One region of the Aestuariimicrobium sp. Y1814 genome, then DNA from elsewhere that is predicted to be linked to it. Evidence: riboswitches for the same ligand, from Rfam matches in the RefSeq annotation. Region 1 holds a riboswitch; the other holds the start of a gene.

Region 1 (4,087 bases):
CTGGGTCAGCGGGCGGACCTCGAGGCCCTCCCGGAAGTGGGTGCACTTGGCCAGCAGCACGTCCGGTGCGCCCTTGGCGATCAGCACGGGGGTGCCCTCGCGGCCGGGCAGGGGGTAGTCGTAGTCGTCCACGACCACCGACATCATCTTGCGTTCGCTGGTGAACGGCACCTCACCCATCCGCTGGAAGCGTTCCTGGCGCCGTTCGGTCAGGCCGGCCTTCCGCTCGGCGACCACGAAGGCCGCCTCGGTCGGGTCGCCGATGACCTGCCAGTTGCCGTCCTCGTCCTGTTGGATCTCGGCGTCGGAGGCCAGCGTCCCGCCCGAGAGGACGACAATGTCCTCCTCACGCAGGTCGAGTTCGGGATCGGTCTCGAGCAGGGGGGTGTCGTCCACCAACACCTTGCCGTCGGGGGCGTACCCGACGCCGGTGACCTGGGTCTCGCCGGAGCGGGAACGCACCTTGACCATGGTCATCTCGTTGCGGGTGAGGGTGCCGGTCTTGTCGGAGGCGATCACCGAGGCCGAGCCGAGGGTCTCGACCGAGGACAGGTTCTTCACGATGGCGTTGCGCTTGCTCATCGCCTGCACGCCGATCGACAGCACCACCGACAGGATCGCCGGCAGCCCTTCCGGCACCGCCGCCACCGCCAGCGACACGCCGACCAGCAGCACGTCGACCGCGTCCTGCAGTGACGAGATGCCGCTGGTCAGCCAGATCGCGACCATGACGACCAGGGCGATGATGATCACCGCGATGCCCAGCGTCTTGCCGATGTAGTCGACTTCCTTGCTGAGCGGGGTGGGTTCCTGCTCGGTCTGGGCGAGCATCGTGGCGATGTGGCCCATCTCGGTGTCCATGCCGGTGGCCGTCACCACCGCTCGTCCCGTGCCTTGGGTGATCGCGGTGCCCTTGAAGACCATGTTGGTGCGGTCGCCGAGCGGCACCTCACCCTCGATCACCGCCGGTGACTTGGTGACCGCGGTCGACTCGCCGGTCAGTGAGGCCTCGGCGACCTGTAGGGAGGCCGTGCTGAGCAGGCGTGCGTCGGCGCCGACCGAGTCACCCTCGGCCAGCAGCATGACGTCGCCGGGCACCAGTTCTGCGGCCGGGACGCGCACGGTCTGCCCGCCGCGCACCACGGTGCTGGTGACCTGGGCCATCTTCTGCAGCGCGGCCACCGCATCGGCGGCCCTGGACTCCTGCACGTAACCGAGCACCGCGTTGGCGATGACGATGACCAGGATCACGATCGCGTCGACGGGCACCCCGTGGGCGCCCTCGGCGACCCAGGCGGCCAGCGAGATCACGATGGCGGCCAGCAGCAGGTAGATCAGCGGGTCCTGGAACTGGCGCAGCAGCTTCTTCCAACCCGGTTCGGGTGGGGCGCTGACCAGTTCGTTGGGGCCATGGCTGGCCAGTTGTGCAGCGGCCTTGTCGTCGGACAACCCGGCCTCGGCGTCCACCTCGAAGTGGGACAGGGCCGCCGCGGCCTCGGTCTGGGTCCAGTCGGTACCACGGGCGTCGGGGCCGGTGTCGTGACCGCGGGCCTCGGTCATGGGTTCGAGGGTGCCGGGGGCCGGGTGTGTGCTGGTCAACTCTCACCGCTCCTGCGCTCGCAAGACAAACTGCTCTGTGCTTCCACGGTACGCGGGCCATTCGAGAAGCGACCAAGTGTGGGAAACTTCGTCGCGGCCGGCCGCCCACCCCGGCGCGTCCGTGGCCCGCTACAGTGGGGACTGCAGCTGGTTCCCACACCTGCCGATCGCACGAGAAGCGGGTGGGGGAGACAACAGGGAACCCGGTGGGAATCCGGGACTGCCCCGCAGCGGTAAGTGGGAACGAACCCCGTCATCAAGCACTGGACCACACGGTCCGGGAAGCGACGGGCAGTAGGAAGCACGAATGCCCACGAGTCCGAAGACCTGCCAGCGCCCCACCGTCGGTGGGGGTCCGCGGCTCCGTGGGAGGGCCCGGGATCCGTGCGTCACGCCGGCCTGTGGGCAGGCGTTGGGCGCCAGACCCGATCGTCCCCGGTGGTGCGGAAGCATCCGGACTGCTTCACGAGGGACGACAGCATTCATGATCATCGAGGACTGGCAACTCCACCACCCCGCCACCGACCGGGCGCCCGGTGCGCCGGGCACCATCGGACTCAGCGACGAGTTCATGCAACGGGTGGCCGACGACCGCACCTGGTGCCTGTTCGACACCGGACGAGCCGCTGACCTGGCCGAGCTGGACGGCGCCGCGTTCGCTGAACGCTACGGGGAGTACGTCGCCCTGGCCGGCGCTGGACGAGTGGCCCACCGGCGCGTCGGTGCCAGGGACCACCTTGCCGACCTGGTGGGCCTGCTGCGCGCCGGGCGGGTCACGGCGCTGGTCTGGAAGGACGCCGTCGCCGGCCGTGACCTCGGCGGGGGAGTGCCGGGGTCCGAACCCGGGCGGCGCGGTGTGCTCAACGTGGCCCAGTTCCTGGCCGCTCCCGGCGTGGGTGTCGAGTGGGTCCGACTGGCCGGGGCGGTCCGACGGGCGGTCCGCCGGTTGGACGAGGGCGTCGACCTGGCCCCGGTCACCGATCCCGACCGGCGGTTGGCGCTGGGGGTGGCCGGCTTCGGTGACCTGGTCGAGGCCCTGGGGCTGGGCTACGGCTCGTCCGCTGCCCGGGTGCTGGCCGACCGGCTGCTCGAGTTCATCTCGTGGCATGCGATCGACGCCTCGGCGGACCTGGCCCGGGAGCGGGGCTCATTCGCCTCGGTCCACTCGTCCGGGTGGAGCCGGGGACTCGTGCCGATCGACACCCTCGACATGCTCGAGGGGCGCCGCGGCCTGGTGGCCGCCCGGCTCGACTGGGACCGGCTGCGGCTCAAGGTGGCGGGCGGCCTGCGCAACGCGGCCCTGCTCAGCATCAGCCCGGACGCCCCGGGGCTGGTGCCCGCCGGGACCAGCCCGGGGCTGCAGCCCGCTGGTGGGCAGGTGGCTTCGGTGGACGCCGTGCTGCAGGTGGTCGCCCGCGCCCAGAAGTGGGTCGACCAGACGATCAGCCACACGTTGACCGCTGACTGCAGCACCGCCACCTGGGTGGCCGCCTGCCTGCGCGGGTGGCGCCTGGGGCTGAAGACCGCCCCGGGCCCCGTCCGCGTCATGGACGACTGGGCGGTCGCCGAGCAGGTTGGCACGCAGGCAGCCGGCGCTCGGGTGGCTGCTGGGGTGGGTGCCGGGCGCGTGGTCACCGGGCCCTGGCAGCGGGCCACCGCCTGACTGGTGGGTTCCCCTGTGCTGCTGCCGTGGGGGCAGCAGTGCCGAGCCGGTCGTGGGCGGCTGGGATCGCTGCCGTGCCGCGCGGGCCTTAAGTGGCGGGTTTTCCTCCCCGGGAGCAGGAAAACCCGCCACCTAAGACGGTATCCATCCAGTGACGCCCTGGTTCTCGTCCAGTGAGTACGTGCTCAGCCGCTGACGGGCGCCTCCGCGGCGCTGCGGGCGTGGTCGATCCGGTCCTGGGTGAACCGGCGGGCGGCGAAGACCAGCACCGCCAGGTACAGGGCGCCGCCCACCACGAACGGGGCCCGCAGCGCCCACTCACGGCCCAGCCACGGTTGTGACCAGCTCACCAGCAGGCCTCCGACCAGGGTGCCGATCGAGATCGTGCCCCACCCGAAGAAGCGGTAGACCGAGTTCACCCTGCCCAGCAGGTGGTCGGGGATGATCCGTTGGCGCAGCGAGACGGTGATGACGTTCCAGACGACCACCATGGCGCCGGACAGCAGCTGCGCCAACCACACCAGGGCGGCCGACGACACCACGGCGGTGAACAACAGGGTCACCGCCATCACGGTGATCGACACCAGCAGGGCCCGGGCCTCCCCGAGCCGTGCGATGACCCGGTCGGCGAGGACCGACCCGATCACGGCACCGGCCGCCGCACCACTGAGCAGCACGCCGAACTTCCAGCCGTCGAACAGGCCGAGCACCTCCTGGGCGAACAGCACGAAGACCACACCGGCGAGCGAGCCGGCCAGGTTCATCACGCCCAGGGCCACCGCCAACGCCCGCAGCAGGTGGTGGCCCCACAGCCACCGGAACCCT
Region 2 (4,087 bases), on a different contig from region 1:
CGCAGCGACGCCCGGTTGGCGCCGGTCAGGGCGGCGGTCAAGGAACCGACCCGCACGATCGCGGTCCCGACCGGGGCGGGGATCGTGCGCGCCGCTTCGGGGCGCAGGATGTCGTCGGCAACCAGGCGCCCGGCCCGGTTCGCGGGCCCGGCCAGTGCCACCGGACGACGGGCCCCGGTGACCGGGCAGGTGCTCACGGTCGCGTCCCCCACCGCCCAGACCGAGTCCAGGTTCGTCCGACCGTGCTCGTCGACCACGATGGCGCCGCGCTCGCAGGCGAGCCCGGACGACTCGAAGACCTCGGTGTCGGGCTTCACCCCGACCGACAGGACGACCAGGTCAGCCGCCAGCCGGGTGCCGTCGGCCAGCACGACGACATCGTGGTCGTCACCGGTCTCGATGGCGGTGGCCGCGATCCCGGCGTGGGTGGTGATGCCGAGCTCATCCAGTTCGGCGGTGACCAGGGTCGCGAGCTCCGGCTCGAGCGGGGGCAGCACGTGGGGGGCGAGCTCGACCAGGTGGGTGCCGACGCCGGCCTGCGCCAGGGCCTCGGCCGCCTCCAGCCCGATGAAGCCGGCCCCGAGCACCACGGCCCGCACGGCGCCACCGGTGACCTCGTCGCGCAGGGCCAGGGCATCGTCGACCGTGCGCAGGGTGCGCACCCGCGGCGAGTCGATGCCGGGGATCGGTGGGCGCACCGCCCGGGCCCCCGGTGAGAGCACCAGCGCGTCGTAGTCAATGGTCTGCTCACCGTCGGCGGTGCCCACGGTGACCGACTTGGTGTCAGGGTCGAGGCCGATCACGTCGTGCCCGGTGCGCACGTCGAGGTTCAGCGCGGCCCGAAGCGAGTCCGGGGTCTGCACCAGCAGGGCCGCCGGGTCGGTGATCTCACCGCCGACGTAGTAGGGCAGGCCGCAGTTGGCGAAGGACACGTGCTCGCCGCGTTCGAGCACGACGATCTCGGCGGTCTCGTCGAGTCGCCGGGCGCGGGCTGCGCAGCTCATGCCGCCGGCGACGCCGCCGACGATGACGATGCGGGTGGGCCGGTTGGTCGCTGGGGTGGGGCTCATGGGGACGAAGATACCCCCGGGGGTATCCGTTCCGCAAACCGGGCACCCCCTTGCCCACCGCGGCGGCACCGTGGAACGCTGCACCTTGTGCGGATGACGATCATCGGTGGCGGCGGGCACGTCGGGGCGTTTCTCGTCCCCGCCCTGCGCGCCCGGGGCCACGAGGTGCTGGTCGCCGACCTGTTGCCCGGCCCCGCCGGTGACCACGAGCCGGCGCACTACCAGCAGGTCAATGCGCTGTCCGCCAGCCAGGTCAACGAGGCCATCCGTGACGCCGACCTGGTCGTCCACATGGCTGTGGTGCTGGCCTTCACCCCCGAGCAACGCGCCGACCCCGAACGGGTCTCGCGGGCCTACGGCGTCAACGTCGGCTCGGTGGTGACCTGCCTGGAACAGTGCCTGCTGCTGGACAAGCCGATGGTGCACATCAGTTCGATGTCGGTGTTCGCCCGCTACGGGCAGGTGCCGGTCGACCCCTCCGGCCCCGGCGACGCGACCGACTTCTACGGCTTCACCAAGCGCCTCAGCGAGGTCGCCTGCCGCGACTTCGCCGCCCAGCACCCGGTGCGGGTCACCTCCCTGCGGCTGGCCTTCCCGACCCCGGACGACCTCGCCCCGCGGTGGTTGCTGCCGCACCGCACCGAGGCAGTCCAGCAGCGGATGGATGACGGCACCCCGATCGCAGCCCTGCCCGCTTCCCAACTCGCCATCGAAGTGGAACGCTGCCGCGATATGCCCGTGGGGCACACGGTGCGCCCCGTGACCGCCGCTCCACAGACGCTGCTGCTAGAGTGCAGGGGTCGAGCGGAGAACCGGGTGCAATCCCCGGGCTGACCCGCAACCGTGAGAGCCGGACCGAACCTCGACACCACCACTGGTGACTCGCGCGGTCGAGGGTGGGGGCCATGGGGCTTCCTGCGGCGAGCGTGGGTCCGTCGAAAGGAAAGATCCCATGCGGATTCGTCGTCTCGCGCTGGCGCTCGGGGTTGTCGCCAGCCTGCTCGTGACCCAGGGCACCGTTGCCCGGGCCGAGACCCCCATCACCCCCGCCAACGCCCAGGCCGCCGAGGCGTGCCTGGCCGCCGACAACGTCTGGGTGGTCGTCCAGGACCAGACCGGCAAGCAGGCCGGCGGCTGCGCCACCGAGTTCACCAACGGACGAGCGGCCCTGATCAGCGCCGGCTTCACCGTCACCGGCACCGACTTCATCGAGTCCATCAACGGCCACCCGGTGGCTGCCAACCACTTCTGGTCCTACTGGAACGGCGAGGTCGACGGTACCGACATCGACTGGACCTTCTCCGAAGTCGGCGCCACCCTGTCCACCCCGCAGCCCGGCACCGTCGAGGGCTGGCACTACGTCGACTGGACCGCCGGCCCCGCCACGGCCCCGGACTGGCCGATGAACCCGCTCGAGCCGCCGCGCATCTCGACCCCGGTCACCCGGGTGCTGGGTGACCACACCGGCGACCGGGTCGCCGACATCTACGCCATCGACGGGCAGGGACGCCTGCAGTTCTTCGCCGGTTCGACCACCGGTGGGCTGACCCACCTCGGCCAGGTCGGCGCCGGCTGGGGCGCGATGACCTACATCACCCAGGTTGCCGATGTCGACGGCGACGGGCGCAGCGACCTGCTGGCCCGCCGCGGCGACGACAACTCCTTGTGGCTGTTCCGTTCCACCGGCAACGGGTACCTGTCCGGCTGGAAGAAGGTCGGCCAGAACTGGGGTGGCATGGACATGATCGTCCCCGTCGGCAGCCTCGACGGGTCGTCCACCCAGTACGTGGTGGCCCGCCGCGCCTCGGACGGCGCCCTGTTCCGCTACGTGATGACCCCCAACGGGCTGACCGGCATCGCCCACATCGGCAAGAACTGGAACGGGATGACCCAGCTGCTCAGCGTGGGCGACTTCACCGGTGATGGTCGTTCCGACCTGCTGGCGATCCGCGGCGACGGCACCTTGTGGATGTACGCCGGTGCCCCCGGTGCCAACATCGCCTCGGGCCGCCAGGTCGGCCGCGGCTGGGACGGTTTCGCCCTCGCGTTCAGCCCCGGTGACCTGTCCGGTGACGGCCGCCCTGACCTGGTCGGCAAGCGCAATGACGGCACCCTGTTCACCTACGTGAACCGGATCGGCAGCTGGAGCCTGCCGCGCCAGATCGCCACCGGCACCCAGGCCTACACCCTGATGGCCTGACCCTTCCCACCCCCTCCGGGTCCATCCCGACGGCGCCCCGGGCACAGCATTTCCGCTGAGTTGCCCGGGGCGCCTACAATGACTGACGTCCGCACGGCACTGATGGGGCCATCACCCCGGAGCTGCCGGAAGAACAGGCCTCCCGCCCCAGGGTAGGAGCGCCCCACTAGAACCGGCTGCGGCGACGAATGAGTGGGGGCCCACGGGCCCCAACGAAGGGTGGTACCGCGGGGCTCGCCTCGTCCCTTCAACCCAACCCGCCGTGTTGAAGGAACCGCCGCATGACAAGCCAGAACGTCACCCCCGCGAACGCTGAGCGCACGTACAACGCCGTGCCCGCACACGTGTCCTTCCCCGAGCTCGACCACGACATCCTGACGTTCTGGGACAAGAACCAGACCTTCGAGGCGAGCCTGGCCAAGACCCGGGGCGCCGAGCCGTGGACCTTCTACGAGGGCCCGCCGACCGCCAACGGCCAGCCGGGCACCCACCACGTCGAGGCCCGCGTCTTCAAGGACGTCTTCCCGCGCTTCCGCACGATGCAGGGCTACCACGTCGAACGCAAGGCCGGCTGGGACTGCCACGGCCTGCCCGTCGAACTGGCCGTCGAGAAGGAACTCGGGTTCAACGGCAAGCCCGACATCGAGGCCTTCGGTGTCGAGGAGTTCAATGCCCAGTGCCGTGAGTCGGTCACCCGGCACGTCGACGCCTTCGCCGAGCTGACCACCCGCATGGGGTACTGGGTCAACATGGACGACGCCTACTGGACGATGAACCCGTCCTACGTCGAGTCGGTCTGGTGGGCACTGAAGCAGGT

The links. Region 1 has a riboswitch for cobalamin ahead of ACQE3C_RS13115 (hypothetical protein). Riboswitches for the same ligand answer to the same signal wherever they lie in the genome.
Region 2: it holds a riboswitch for cobalamin, as region 1 does, so the genes downstream of both, ACQE3C_RS11860 (FG-GAP-like repeat-containing protein) here and ACQE3C_RS13115 (hypothetical protein) in region 1, are expected to answer to the same signal.

Annotation. Positions count from the first base shown of each region.
Region 1 covers NZ_JBNJRW010000012.1:65,470-69,556, reverse strand. Annotated here, with positions in the region: gene ACQE3C_RS13120 (cation-translocating P-type ATPase) at 1-1,599, opposite strand, end outside; cobalamin riboswitch at 1,731-1,948, shown strand; gene ACQE3C_RS13115 (hypothetical protein) at 2,084-3,262, shown strand; gene ACQE3C_RS13110 (MFS transporter) at 3,448-4,087, opposite strand, start outside.
Region 2 covers NZ_JBNJRW010000010.1:54,945-59,031, forward strand. Annotated here, with positions in the region: gene ACQE3C_RS11850 (FAD-dependent oxidoreductase) at 1-1,070, opposite strand, end outside; partial or broken gene ACQE3C_RS11855 (NAD-dependent epimerase/dehydratase family protein) at 1,164-1,646, shown strand; cobalamin riboswitch at 1,832-2,024, shown strand; gene ACQE3C_RS11860 (FG-GAP-like repeat-containing protein) at 2,023-3,270, shown strand; gene ileS (isoleucine--tRNA ligase) at 3,552-4,087, shown strand, end outside.